Regions from separate parts of the Janthinobacterium sp. SUN120 genome, predicted to be linked through region 3. Evidence: predicted binding sites of a transcription regulator. Region 3 holds the regulator's gene; each other region holds the start of a gene.
What was found. The regulator LexA, encoded in region 3, represses DNA repair genes until DNA is damaged. The targets are predictions, from matches to a motif close to ACTGTATNNNNATACAGT.

Region 1: a site for LexA is predicted at 2,079-2,096, ahead of imuA (translesion DNA synthesis-associated protein ImuA). Genes of this name have one in related genera too.
Region 2: a site for LexA is predicted at 2,257-2,274, ahead of dinB (DNA polymerase IV). Genes of this name have one in related genera too.

The regions. Positions count from the first base shown of each region.
Region 1 is NZ_JAPUBW010000002.1:679,740-684,501, reverse strand. Features, by position in the region: gene O0879_RS12735 (GNAT family N-acetyltransferase) at 1-582, shown strand, start outside; gene O0879_RS12730 (putative Na+/H+ antiporter) at 646-1,911, opposite strand; gene imuA (translesion DNA synthesis-associated protein ImuA) at 2,123-2,833, shown strand; gene O0879_RS12720 (DNA polymerase Y family protein) at 2,763-4,250, shown strand; gene O0879_RS12715 (glutathione S-transferase N-terminal domain-containing protein) at 4,330-4,762, shown strand, end outside.
Region 2 is NZ_JAPUBW010000008.1:128,690-133,451, forward strand. Features, by position in the region: gene O0879_RS27890 (S9 family peptidase) at 1-2,137, opposite strand, end outside; gene dinB (DNA polymerase IV) at 2,319-3,503, shown strand; gene O0879_RS27900 (recombination-associated protein RdgC) at 3,622-4,518, shown strand; gene O0879_RS27905 (TonB-dependent receptor) at 4,660-4,762, opposite strand, start outside.
Region 3 is NZ_JAPUBW010000002.1:542,127-546,888, forward strand. Features, by position in the region: gene O0879_RS12125 (replicative DNA helicase) at 1-869, opposite strand, end outside; gene rplI (50S ribosomal protein L9) at 1,015-1,470, opposite strand; gene rpsR (30S ribosomal protein S18) at 1,498-1,788, opposite strand; gene priB (primosomal replication protein N) at 1,814-2,113, opposite strand; gene rpsF (30S ribosomal protein S6) at 2,134-2,523, opposite strand; gene lexA (transcriptional repressor LexA) at 2,799-3,434, shown strand; gene O0879_RS12155 (cystathionine gamma-synthase family protein) at 3,505-4,746, opposite strand.

The sequences.
Region 1 (4,762 bases), 140 kb from region 3:
GCGCCGCTCACGCTGGTGCCGGGAGAACTGCTGGGCGACGAGGCGAAGAACCGCATGGCCAAATTGCTGTTTGCCACCAGCTACCTGGAATACTGTTCGTTCGGCAATAAACTCAATCTGCAGTTCGTCGAATTGCAGCGGCGGCAGAACATCGACCCTTACCTGGCGCATATCCACGGCCTGCATGACGAGGACGGGCGCTTCATCGGCTTTTTCACGGCCGCGACGATGGACGAGTTCCAGGCTTGCGGCGCCGTCTCGTATTACCGCGATGACATGAAGGCGCTCGACGATGCGTATGACGCCTTCGTGCTCGCGCATGCGCGCGCCGACGACTGTTTCGTCAGCAGCTTGGCCATCGACGAAAAATACCGGGGCCAGGGTTTATTCAGGCAGATGTTCCACGAAATCCGCGACCTGTCCAGCCGCAAGGGCTGCGCGCGCATCACCTTGACGGTGTGGGAAAAGAGCGAAGCGCTGCAAGTGTATCTGCACAAGGGTTTTCGCAGCGTGGGCACGTTTGACTATGCCTACAGCCTGTTCTATGACCGGCTGCATTTCCTCGTGTATGAAGGAAACTGAGGAAGGTAACTGAGGGGAAGGTGAGGGGAGTGGGGGCGGCCGGTAGCCGCCCCGTGTAGTGTCTTACAGGGCCAGGAAGGCCAGGCCCGCCACGGCCGTCGGCAGCAGGGCGCCCGCCAGCAGGCCGACGGCGCCGATCGATTCATCCTTGAAGCCGCGGCGCAGCAGGGCCACGCCGGCCGGGTTCGGCGCATTGGCGATGACGGTCAGGCCGCCACCGGCCACGGCGCCGGCCATCAGCATGTATTTCGCTTCGTCCGTCATGCCGACGATCAGCGAACCGAGGTAGGTGAGGGCCGCATTGTCGGTAATCGCCGTCAAGCCCAGGGCGCCGAAGAACAGGGCCAGCGGTTTCAGGCTCGAAACGATGGGCTGCAGCCACCATTGCTGCATGCCGCCCAGCACCACCAGGCCGCCCAGGAAGAAGCCGACCAGCAAGCCTTCCTTGAGGATCAGCGGGCTTTGATAGCGCTCATACGCCTGCACGAAGCCGAGGAAGAACAGGAACAGGCCGATGAACAGCACGGGATGGTGCGCCAGGGTGACGACGCCGGCCAGCACGATCATGTGCACCAGGCTGACGGCCAGCGGCACTTTCGGTGCTTCCACTTCGCCAGCCTTCGGCTTGATGTCGGAGGTGTTGCTGTGCAGATATTTGCGCAGCAATATGCTCACGCCCGTGGCGTTGACCAGCACGGCGATGGCGGCCTTCCAGCCGAAATGGGTGGCCATGTAGGCGCTGTCCCAGTTCCACGTGGTGGCCACCATCAGCACGGGCGGCGCCGCGTACGAGGTGAGGGTGCCGCCGATGGAAACGTTGACGAAGAGCACACCCAGCGCGCCGTATTTCAGCCATTCAGGGATGCCCGGGCGGAAGATTTGCGGCGCCAGCATCAGCGCGGCCAGGGTCATGGCGGCCGGTTCCGTGATCAGGGAGCCCGTCAGGGGCACGAGCGCCAGGCCCAGCCAGACGAGGGCCAGTTCCGTGCGCAGCGGCATCACGCGCGCCACGCCCTTCAACAGGCGCTGCACGGCGTCGAGCACGGGGCGCGAGGCGGCCACCACCATGACGACAAAGACGAACAGCGGCTCCGTGTAATGGCGCGACTCGGCATACTCGATGGCCGCATCGCCGCCCGAGACAAAGGCCATGATGATGATCAAAATAAAGGCCCAGAAGCCGAACACGACTTCCACTTCGCCCAGCAAGTGCAGCAAGCCCGCATGGCGGGGATGGCGCCGCGATAATGTTTCAAACGACTTGGCGGCGAAGGTGTGGATGAGCGCGAGGCCGAAGACGATGGCGCTGATGAGTTGGATGGTGGTCAAATGCGTTTCCTTATGGACGGAGGAAGCCGCCCGGTGCATTGCCGAGCGGTAAGGAGAGTGCTTATGGTACAGCAATCGATGTGAAAAACGGTGTTTTTCGGACGTCGCGGGACGGCCCCCGGATGGGGATGCGCAGATATGCCTTGCCAAAAGGGGGACTGGATAGTACTGTATATGCATACAGTATTCATCTTCATATTCATATTCAATTATGCAACATTCCCAATTGATGGCCTCGCCGGAAGCCTTGCACCCGTCCCTGTGGCGCGCATCGCAGCTGGGGCAGGGCGCCACGCGCTGCCTGGACACGGGCTTTGCCGCCCTGTCCGCGCAGCTGCCCGGCGGCGGCTGGCCCTGCGGCAGCCTCATCGATCTGCTGGTGCAGCAGCCGGGCAGCGGCGAAGTGCGGCTGCTGGCGCCCGCGCTGGCGCAGCTGCCGGGCTTGCCCATCGTGCTGCTGCAGCCGCCCCACCCGCCGCAGGCGCTGGCCCTGGCCGCGCATGGGCTGGCCCCGTCGCAACTGCTGTGGCTCAAGAGCGCCGGCAGCAAGGATGCCCTGTGGGCGGCGGAAAACATCTTGCGCAGCGGCACGTGCGGCGCCTTGCTGTTCTGGCAGCCGCACGTGCGCGCCGACAGCCTGCGCCGCCTGCACCTGGCCGCGCAGTCCGGCAACACCCTGTTCTGCATGCTGCGCCCCTTGCATGGCGCGCAGGATGCGTCGCCGGCGCCGTTGCGCCTGTCCGTGCGCCCGGCCGCCGGCGGCATCGAGATCGGCTTCATCAAGCGCCGGGGACCGCAGCGCGACGCGCCCCTGTTCCTGCCCCTGCAACCTCCTTCATTACTGCTACGCCATGCGACTCTGGATCGGCCTGTACCTGCCCCGGCTCCCGCTCGAAGTGTTTTGCCCGCGCTGGTCGGCTGACCTTCTCGGCGTCGTGCTGGAGCAGGAGCAAGTGATGGCCGTGTCGCCGCTGGCGCGGGCGGCGGGCATCCGGCCGGGCATGCGCCGCGCGGGCGCGCTGATGCTGGCGCCGCAGGCGCGCCTGCACGAGCGCTCTTTGGAACGGGAAGCGCAGGCCCTGCAAGCGGTGGCGCTGGCGCTGCTGCAATATTCGCCGCTGGTGGCGCAGGGCGAGGAAGCGACCCTGCTCGTCGATGCGGGCGCCAGCCTGCGCCTGTTCGGCGGCGTGCGCGCCCTGTGCCGGCAGATTGCGGCCAGCTTGCGCGCGCTGGGCTACACGGCCCAGCTGTCGTGCGCCCCCACGGCGCGCGGCGCCTGGCTGCTGGCGCGCGCCGGGACGCGCCGGGGCCGCGTGCTGGGCATGGCGAGCCTGGTGCGCCGCCTCGACGGCTTGCCATGCGCCTTGCTGCCGCCCGCGCGCCCCTGGCTGGAATGGCTGGACGGCATCGGCTGCCGCACCCTGGGGCAGTTGCGCCATTTGCCGCGGCCCGGCTTGCAGCGCCGCTGCGGCGGGGCCTTGCTCGACATGCTCGACGATGCGCATGGCCACGGCACGGAACTGTACCTGTGGCTCGAAGCGCCGCCCACGTTTTGCGCCAGCCTGGAATTGTTCGACCGCGTGGAGCACGCGGAAGCGCTGCTGTTCGGCGCGCGCCGTCTGCTGCAGCAAATGACGGGCTGGTTGTGCGCGCGGCAATTCGCCGTCGAACGCATCCAATTGCTGCTGGCGCACGAGCGGGGCAGGGTGGCGCGCCCACCCACCGTCATCGACCTGGCCCTGGGCGAGGCCGTCTGGCGCGACGAGCATTTATTGCGCTTGCTCAAGGAACGCCTGGCGCAGCTGGTGCTGGAGGCGCCCGTGATCGGCCTCACCCTGGAAGCGCTGCAGGTGCAGCCGATGGCGCCGCCCAGCGACACCCTGTTTCCCGAGCCGGGCGGCACGCCGCAGGAGCGCCAGCGCTTGCTGGAATTGCTGGTGGCGCGTCTTGGCACGGACAATGTCTTGCAGGCGGCGCCGCGCGCTGATTACCGCCCCGAGGCGGCCAACCAGTGGCTGCCGCTGCCGGCCAGGCCAGGCGCACAAAACGCGCAGCCGGACTTGCCGCCCGGCTTGTCCGGCATGCCCCGTCCCGGCTGGCTGCTGGCCCAGCCCATCGCCCTCCTGATGCGCGAACACCGGCCGTTTTATGGCTCGCCGTTGAAAATGGTGTCCGTCGCCGAACGCATTGAGGCGGGCTGGTGGGGGCAGTCGCAGGCGCGCGATTATTTCATTGCCGAAGGACTCGATCACGCCCATTACTGGGTCTACCGCGAACGCATCGTCGGCAGCGGAGAAGATGCCGCGCCGCGCTGGTTTTTGCATGGCTTGTTTGGCTGAATGCGTTGTCCTGCTGAAACTGTCATGCTTGGCTATACTTGCCTGCTTGTGCCACGTCATACACCTCAAAAGGATTTCCATGTCCCAACTCTCCGACTTCCCCATCACCCAAAAATGGCCTGCCCGGCATCCCGAGCGCTTGCAGCTATACTCGCTGCCGACGCCGAACGGCATCAAGGTCTCCATCCTGCTGGAAGAGCTGGGCCTGGCGTACGAGCCGCACCTGGTCAGCTTCGAGCAAAACGACCAGCTGTCGCCCGCCTTCCTGTCCCTCAATCCGAACAACAAGATTCCCGCCATCCTCGACCCGGACGGTCCCGATGGCAAGCCGCTGGCCCTGTTCGAGTCGGGCGCCATCCTGCTGTACCTGGCCGAGAAAACGGGCAAGTTCATCCCGCAGGACGCGGGCTTGCGCTATGAAACGATCCAATGGCTGATGTTCCAGATGGGCGGTATCGGCCCCATGTTTGGCCAGGTGGGCTTCTTCCACAAATTCGCCGGCAAGGATTACG
Region 2 (4,762 bases), on a different contig from region 3:
CCATATTGAACGCATTCTCGGCGATGGCGTTATAGCGGCCCGACGCGCCGCCGTGGCCGGCACCCATATTCGTTTTCAGCAGCAGGGGATTGCTGTCCGTTTTATAGGCGCGCAGCTTGGCCACATACTTTGCCGGTTCCCAGTACATGACCTGGCTGTCGTTCAGGCCCGTCGTCACCAGCATGGCGGGATAATTCTTGCGCGCAATGTTGTCGTACGGCGAGTAGCTGAGCATGTAGTCGTACGCGGCCTTCTGGTTCGGGTCGCCCCATTCCAGGTACTCGCCCGTGGTCAGGGGCAGGCTGGCGTCCATCATGGTGTTCATCACGTCGACAAACGGTACGGCCGCGTGCACGGCGTGGAACAGGTCGGGGCGCATGTTGACGACGGCGCCCATCAGCAAGCCGCCCGCGCTGCCGCCCTGGATGATGAGGCGGTTCGGGCTGGTCCATTTTTCGCGCACCAGGTAGTCGGCGCTGTCGATGAAGTCATTGAAGGTGTTTTTCTTCTTCATCAGCATGCCGTCTTCATGCCAGGCTTCGCCCATGTCGGTACCGCCGCGGATATGCGCTTGCGCATAGATGACGCCCCGTTCCAGCAGGCTGATGCGGCTGATGGAAAAAGTGGCTTCCGTGGAAATGCCGTAGGAGCCGTACGAGTACAGCAGCAGCGGCGCTGAACCGTCGAGCTTGACGCCTTTCTTGTAGACGACCCACAGCGGCACTTGCACGCCATCGCGCGCCTTCACCCACAAGCGCTGCGTGGTGTAGCGGCTGCTGTCGAAGCCGCCGACGATTTCCTGCTGCTTCAGCACCGTGCGCTTGCCGTCCTGCATGCTGACGTCGATGACGGTGGGCGGCGTGACGGGCGACTGGTAGGACATGCGAAATTGCGTGGCGGAAAACTCCGGCGTGCCGGCCGCCGTGGCCAGGTAGACGGGGTCGTCGAATTGCACCGCCTTCCAGTTCTTTTGCGCAAAATCAAAGATGCGGGCGCGGTTCAGGGCGCGTGCCTTTTCCATCACCACCAGGTAGCCCTGGAAGACGTCGATGGACTGGATCACGGCATCCTTGTTGTGCGGCACGACGGGCTTCCAGTTCTTCGGCTGCGGCGCAGAGAATGGCGCGCTGACGACACGGAAATTCTTCGCCCCCTTGTTGGTCAGAATATACAGCTGGCCGTCGCGGTGCTCGATGCCGTAGCGGTGGCCTTTTTCACGTTTCAGCACGGATTGGAACGTGCCTTGCGGCTTGCTCGTTGGCAGCAGCAGCACTTCGCTCGTGTCCGTGCTGCCCGAGGTGAGCACGAAGAATTGCTTGTCGCGCGTGCGGTCCACATGGATGGCAAACTGCTCCACCGGCTCGTGGTAGACCTGTTGCGGCGCACCGCCCAGGGCCAGGCGGAACAAGCGGTCCGAGCGCTTGGTGGTGGCGTCTTCCTGCGCCAGCATCAGGGTGGCGTTATCCGCCGCCCAGGCCAGCGATGTCACGCGCGGCATGCTGTCGCCCAGCAACTTGCCCGTTTTCAAATCCTTGACGTGCAGCTCGTACTGGCGGAAACCCGTCGTGTCGGTGGTGTAGGCCAGCAACTGTTCATTCGGGCTGATGCTAAATGCGCGCACGGCAAAGAATTTGTGGCCTTCGGCCAATTGATTCTGATCCAGCAAGATTTCCTCGGCCGCCTGCGCATCATAGGCGCCGCTGGCGCCGACGGGGCGGCGGCAGTGAATCGGGTATTGCTTGCCCGCTTCCACACGCGTGTAATAGTAGAAATTGCCCTGGCGCGCAGGCACGGACAAGTCCACTTCCTGCATGCGTCCCTTGACTTCCGCATATACCTTGTCGGCCAGCGGCTGGATCGGCGCCGTGACGGCGGCCGTGTAGGCATTTTCCGCATTCAGGTAGTCGATCACGGCAGGATCGGCTTTCTTTTGCAGCCAGCGGTAGTCGTCCGTGACGACCGTGCCGTGGCGCGTTTCCTGCCAGGCCGTCTTGGCGGCGACGGGGGCGACGGCCGTGGCGATGGTGGTGGTGGCGTCGGCGGCCAGCGCGGATGGCGCCAGCGTGGACAGTAGCAGGGCCGGCAGGATGGATGACCAGACGGACCGGCGACGCAAGGCATGATGTGCTGTAGACAAGGCAACTCCTTTGAATAGTTGTGTCAGGATTGTAATCTTGCTATTGAGAAAAGCAACCGCTGATCGTCGCCATCGGGTCCTGTGCGTTTCAACTTGCATCCGCGGTCATTTCCGGTAATACTGTATGCATGCACAGTATCTTGCCGCAATGAAGGCAAGCCGATCCGCCGCGAGGTGTTTTTTGATTTCATCTGCCCCCACACTTGCCGAAGCACCCGCCGCGCGCCGCTGGATCGCCCACCTGGACATGGACGCCTTCTTTGCCTCCGTGGAACTGCTGAAATATCCGGAATTGCGCGGCGAAGCCGTCGTCATCGGCGGCGGGCGCCTGCAGCAGCCCGTGCTGCAGATTGACGGCACGCGGCAGTTTGCCCGCATGCGCGATTATGTGGGGCGCGGCGTCGTCACCACGTCGACCTATGCGGCGCGCGCGTTTGGCGTGTTTTCCGCCATGGGCATCATGAAGGCGGCGAAACTGGCGCCCGACAGCATCCTGCTGCCGGCCGATTTCGAGGCGTACCGCGAGTATTCGGCCCGCTTCAAGCAAGCCGTGGCCCAGTTGTGCCCCATTATCCAGAACGTGGGCATCGATGAAATCTATGTCGACCTGACGGAACACGGCGCGCAGGCGCCGGCCATGGCGGCGCGCCTGAAGGCGGCCGTGTTCGAGGCGACGGGCCTGTCGTGCTCGATTGGCCTGGCGCCTAACAAATTGCTGGCGAAAATCTGTTCCGACCTGGAAAAACCCGACGGACTCACCATTTTGTCGCCCGAGGATATCGCCACGCGCGTGTGGCCCTTGCCGGCGAAAAAGATCAACGGTATCGGCCCGAAGGCGACGGCCAAGCTGGAAGCCCTGGGCATAGTCACCATCGGCGAGCTGGCGCAAGCCGACATGGCCATGCTGCGCACGCAGTTTGGCGACCTGTACACGGGCTGGCTGCGCCAGGCGGCGCTGGGCATCGACGAGCGGCCCGTGCAGACGAGCCGGGAAACCAAGTCCGTCAGCCGCGAAACGACGTTCGAGCGCGACTTGCAGGTGGTGCGCGACCGCGCCACGCTGTCGGAAAAGCTGGAAAGCCTGTGCACGCGCGTGGCGGGCGACCTGGACAAGCAGTCGCTGGCGGGGCGCACGGTGGGTATCAAGCTGCGTTTCGAGGATTTCAGCACCGTCACGCGCGACATCACCTTGCCCAGCGCCACGGCGGACGCCGCTGCCATCCTGCGGGCCAGCCGCGATTGCTTGCGGCGCGTGCCATTTGAAAAGAAAATCCGCCTGCTGGGCGTGCGCATCTCGACCTTGTCCGATCCGGCCATCGCGATGCGGCAGGCGCCGGCCCAGGCGGAGCTGTTTCCCGCCCTGTAGCGGCATTCCCCACGCATCAACAACACCGCGCCAGTCCGCGCTTTTGACGGCATTCCCGTGTCGAAAGTGTAGAATGGCGTTCCCCTGGCACTACTGAAACAAACGGAAGACAAAAACTATGTGGTTCAAGAATCTTCAGATTTACCGCCTGCCCGCACCATGGGCCTATACGCCAGAACAACTGGAAGAGGCCTTGTCCTCGAACAAATTTACGCCGGCGACCAGCATGGATCTGATGCGCCAGGGCTGGGATACGCCACGCCCGAATGGCGGCCTGGTCCACGTGGTCAACAAGCAGATGCTGATCTTGCTGGGCACGGAAAAGAAACTGTTGCCAGCCACCGTCATTAATCAGGTGGCCAAAGCCCGCGCTGCCGAGATGGAAGAAGCGCAAGGCTTTGCACCAGGCAAGAAAGCCATGAAGGAATTGAAGGAACGCGTGGCTGACGAGTTGCTGCCGCGCGCCTTCAGCATCCGCAGCAATGTCTGGACGTGGATCGATCCCGTCAATGGCTGGCTGGTGATCGATGCCGCCAGCCCGGCGAAAGCCGATGAAGTCATCAAGCTGCTGCTCAAGGCCGTGGACAAGCTGCCGCTGGAAAGCCTGCGCGTGCAGCGCTCGCCCGTGGCGGTGATGACGGAATGGCTGCAGGCGGACGATGCGCCTGCCGGCTTCACGGTCGACATGGATACGGAATTGCGCGCCACGGGCGAGAGCAAGGCCACCGTGCGCTACGTGCGCCACACCCTGGAAGCGGACGACGTGCGCCGCCACATCGCGGCCGGCAAGCAGTGCACGCGCCTGGCCATGACGTGGAACGACAAGATTTCGTTCGTGCTGACGGAATCGCTGGCGATCAAGAGCGTCAAGCCGCTGGACGTGATCAAGGAAACGGAATCGAGCACGAAGAACGACGAAGAGCGTTTCGACGGCGACGTGATGCTGATGACGGGCGAGCTGAGCAAGCTGATGGCCGACGTGGTCGAAGCCCTGGGCGGCGAAGCGACTGCATAAGCGCAGTCATGCCGGTACGAAAAAGGAGCTGCGGCTCCTTTTTTTTCGTCCTTCGCCTGGCATGACGGGCTTTGGACGAAAAAAAAGGGCCTTGCGTTTGCAAGGCCCTCGGTCGGCTCAGCCTAGGTTGACGAGGTCAACTTAGAACTTGTACTGGGCCGTGAAGTAGAACGAACGCATCATTGGATCTGCGTAGCGTGGATCGTAGCCAACCTGGTGACCACGCGAGCTGCGCAGCGACAGC
Region 3 (4,762 bases):
ATCGCATTCGTCAGGCGCGGCCAGTCTTCGTCGTTCAGGCGGCCCGTGCGCAGGCGATGCTGGTCGAGCTGTCCGACGGAGCCGAGCATACGCATGGCCAGCTGGGCGCCGCCCATCTCCATCGAGAACACGGCCACGGGCAAGCCGCTGTCGATGGCCACGTTTTCGCCGATGTTGACGGAAAACGCCGTCTTGCCCATCGACGGACGGCCCGCCACGATCACCAGGTCGCCCGGCTGCAGACCGGAAGTCATGCGGTCGAGGTCGATGAAACCGGTGGGCACGCCCGTGATTTCACTCTGGTTGTCGCGGCTGTACAGTTCGTCGATGCGCTCGACTACCTGCGTCAGCAAGGGCTGGATGGCGGTCCAGCCCTGGGCGCCGCGCGCGCCCTCTTCGGCGATGGCGAAAATCTTCGATTCGGCCTCGTCAAGCATCTGCTTGACTTCCTTGCCCTGCGGGCTGAAAGCCGTGCCGGAGATATCGTCGGCGACGGTAATGAGTTTACGCAGCACGCCGCGGTCGCGCACGATCTCGGCGTAGCGCCGGATGTTCGCGGCCGATGGCGTGTTTTGCGCCATGGCGTTCAGGTAAGCGAGTCCGCCCACATCATCGGCCTTGCCGAGCTGGGTCAGGGTTTCAAAAACAGTAATGACATCGGCTGGCTTGGAAGCGTTAACCATCTTGACGATTTGCTCGAAGATGATGCGATGGTCATAGCGATAGAAATCCTCCGCATGCATGAAGTCGGCGATGCGGTCATATGCGGCATTGTCGCGCAGCAGACCACCGATAACGGATTGTTCTGCTTCGATCGAATGCGGCGGAATACGGAGGGAATCCAGTTGCGGATCAGAGGGGGCGTTCATGGCGCGAATTATACCCGCTTCGGCGTGCTGGCAAAAATAAAGGGCTGAAATTGAGCGAAAAAAAGGCCACAAAAAAGCCGGGCGAACCCGGCTTTTCATAGTGCTTTACAGTACGGTAGCGCTTGCGGGCCAGGCCCGCAGACGATTACGCGTTCGCGTCTGGAACGACAGCGATAACAACTTCCACAACCACGTCGGTATGCAGAGCAACCGAAACGTTGTGCTCGCCAACGATCTTCAGCGGGCCGGTAGGCATGCGGATTTGTGCTTTTTCAACAGCAAAACCTTGCTTGGTCAGCGCTTCAGCGATGTCGAAGTTGGTGACGGAACCGAACAGACGGCCATCAACACCAGCTTTTTGAGCAACTTGAACGGTCAGGCCGCTCAGTTTTTCGCCCTGGGCTTGCGATGCGGCCAGTTTAGCGGCAGCAGCTTTTTCCAGTTCGGCGCGCTTGACTTCGAATTCAGCCACAGCGGTTGCCGTAGCACGACGTGCCAGGCGTTGCGGGATCAGGAAGTTACGTGCGTAACCGTCTTTGACTTTGACGACTTCGCCGAGGTTACCGACGTTAACAACTTTTTCTAACAGAATGATTTGCATAGTTCTTCTCCAGGAATATCTGACCGATTAAGCGTGGTGCAGATCGGTGTATGGCAGCAGCGCGAGGAAGCGAGCGCGCTTGATTGCGGTGTCAACTTGGCGCTGGTAATGCGCTTTGGTACCGGTCAGGCGTGCTGGCATGATCTTGCCGTTTTCTTGGACGAAGTCTTTCAGCGTGTCGACGTCTTTGTAGTCGACTTGCTCAACGTGAGCTGCGGTGAAGCGGCAGAACTTCTTGCGTTTGAACAACGGGTTTTGCTGTTTGCGTTTTTCTTTAAGCTTGAGCTTATTTTTGTCGAACTTTTTACCGAATGCCATGTCAGGCTCCTGTATCTAAAATGCGCTAGTCAGAATTGACTGCACTAAAATCAATGATGTGAAACACCAAACTCTTGCTGTTGCGGCTCTTCCTGGCCAGGAAACCCGTGAACTGATACACCCCGCCCAAGCTTGCCTGGCTGAACCGGCCTGAGATTTCGCCAGCGGCTAGCGCGGCAACATCAAACTCGGTCAAACGGGCAATTCCTGCTTCCATCTGCTGCGAACTGTGTTGCAATACTGCATTCACAATCGGCAGCCCTGCCGGGGTATAGCGCAATATTTCGCGCTCGGCAATGATGGCGGTTACTTGTAGCTGGTTCAGCGCACGATCCTGGTCAAGAATTAAGCTGCTGCTGCGGCTGGAGCGGCTGCTGGTGCTTCGGTGCGGTGGCTTTTGGCCGCGTCTTCGCGTTGTACCGATTTCATCATCGGCGAAGGAGCTGTTTCAGCTTTCTTCATTTTAACGGTCAGGTGACGCAACACGGCATCATTGAATTTGAATGCTGTTTCCAACTCGACCAGGGTCTCGTTGTCGCATTCGATGTTCAGGCAGATGTAGTGTGCTTTAGGCAGCTTTTGGATCGAGTAAGCCATTTGACGGCGACCCCAATCTTCCACGCGGTGAACCGAACCGCCGCGGGTGGTTACGCTGGCTTTGTAGCGTTCGATCATCGCGGGCACTTGCTCGCTTTGGTCCGGATGGACGATAAAGACTATTTCATAATGACGCATGCAAACTCCTTCAGGTCGGATTGATAATCGCCCACCCCGGCGTCAAGACGGGTGTGGGAAGGTCAGCCGAAGATTATAACCGCCTTTTGCAAACGTTTCAATCATTCCTTCCACATGGGCCCGAAAAGCCCGCGCGCCACTGTGCCTTCCGCCCGTGGACAAGTATTTCTTGCGAAATTCGCCCAAAACACGGAAATCCCCTTGCATAGTGGGCGATACTGTACAAAAATACAGACTGTTCATATAGACAGCATTTTAGTATGCACCCACCGCTCATGATCAAGCTGACAGCACGACAAGAACAAATCCTGAACCTGATCAAGGACGCGATTGAAAACACGGGCTTCCCTCCCACCCGTGCCGAAATCGCCAATGAACTGGGTTTCAAATCGGCCAACGCGGCCGAAGAGCATTTGCAGGCCCTGGCCCGCAAGGGCGCGATCGAGATTTCGCCCGGCACCTCGCGCGGCATCCGCCTGATCGGCGCAGCCGCCGAAGCGCTGCCGTCGAGGGTGCCGGCAGCGCTGCTGATGTCGCTGCCCCTGATCGGCCGGGTAGCGGCCGGTTCGCCCATCCTGGCGCAGGAAAACCTGGAAGCGAGCTACAACGTCGACCCGGCCCTGTTTTCGGCCAAGCCCGACTTCCTGCTGAAGGTGCGCGGCTGGTCCATGCGCGACGCCGGCATCATGGATGGCGATTTGTTGGCTGTCAAGAAGGTCGACAGCGCCAAGAATGGCCAGATCGTCGTGGCCCGCATCGGCGACGAAGTGACCGTCAAGCGCTACAAGAAGACGGGTTCCGTCATCGAATTGCTACCGGAAAACCCGGACTTCAAGGTGATTACCGTGTCGCCGGAAGATGAGTTTGCACTGGAAGGGCTGGCTGTCGGCCTGATGCGCAGCTGGCATTAAATCACTGCAGCTAAAGAAAGGGCCGCAACAGCATGACTGTTGCGGCCCTTTCTACATACTGCGCGGCTGTTTAGGCGTCCAGCGCATTTTTGAAGTCATCCAGTAAATCGGCCTCATCCTCGATACCGACGGAGACGCGGATCAGGGATTCGGCGATGCCCATGCTGGCGCGCCGCTCGGCACCCATCTCATAGAAAATCGTGTGGGCGACGGGAATGACCAGGGTGCGCGTGTCGCCGAGATTGCTCGCTGGAATGGCAAGATTGAGACGGTTGAGGAAATCGAAGCAATCGATGCCGTCCTTTAATTCAAAGCTGAACAGCGAGCCATAGCTGCGGAACAAGTCCGTCGCCAGCGCGTGCTGCGGGTGCGACGCCAAACCCGGGTAATGCACGGCCGCCACTCTCGGGTCCGCCTGCAGCATGGTGGCCAGCGCCAGGGCGTTCGAACAGGTGCGGTCCATGCGCAAGGCCATGGTTTCCGCGCCGACGGCGATATGGTGCGCCGCTTCCGGCCCCAGGGACGCGCCGAAGTCGCGCAAGGCCTTGGCGCGGATTTGCGCGATGCCCCACTGTGCGGGCGCCGCCTTCTTGTAATTCTCGAAGATGTTCGGATACTGCGTCCAGTCGAACACGCCCGTGTCCGTCAAGCTGCCGCCCAGCGCATTGCCGTGGCCGCCGATGGATTTCGTCAAGGCATTGACCACCAGGCCCGCGCCCACGGCTTTCGGACGGAACAGGTATGGCGTCGTCATCGTATTGTCGACAATGTACAAGATGCCCTTCTCGCGGCACAAGTCGCCGATTTTCTTCAGGTCGGCGATCTGCGTGCGCGGATTGGCAATAGTTTCCACGAAAACAATCCGCGTGGCCGGCGTGATGGCGGCAGCCACATTGGCCACGTCGGTGGCGTCGACGAACGACACGGCGATGCCCTGCCCCGTCACCGTTTGCCACAGGCTGTTGGTGTTGCCAAACAAAAAGGCCGACGATACGACATGGTCGCCCGCGCGCAGCAAGGATTGCACCACGGCACCGATGGCGCCCATGCCGGTGGCGAAGCACAGGGTCGCCACGCCGTCTTCCATCTTGTTGACCTTGTCTTCCAGCGCGGAAACGGTCGGATTGCCCTGACGGCCATAGCGGAAACCCGGTTCCTTGCCCTGGAACACGGAAGCGAGCTGGCGCGCATCGGCGTAACCAAAGGCAACGGAAGTGTGCACGGGCTTGTGCAGGGAGCCATGTTCGATGCCCTTGCGGCGGTCGTTATGCAGGATGGTGGTGGTAAAGCCGTAGTTTTTTTTATCGTTCATGATCGCGGAGAAAAAA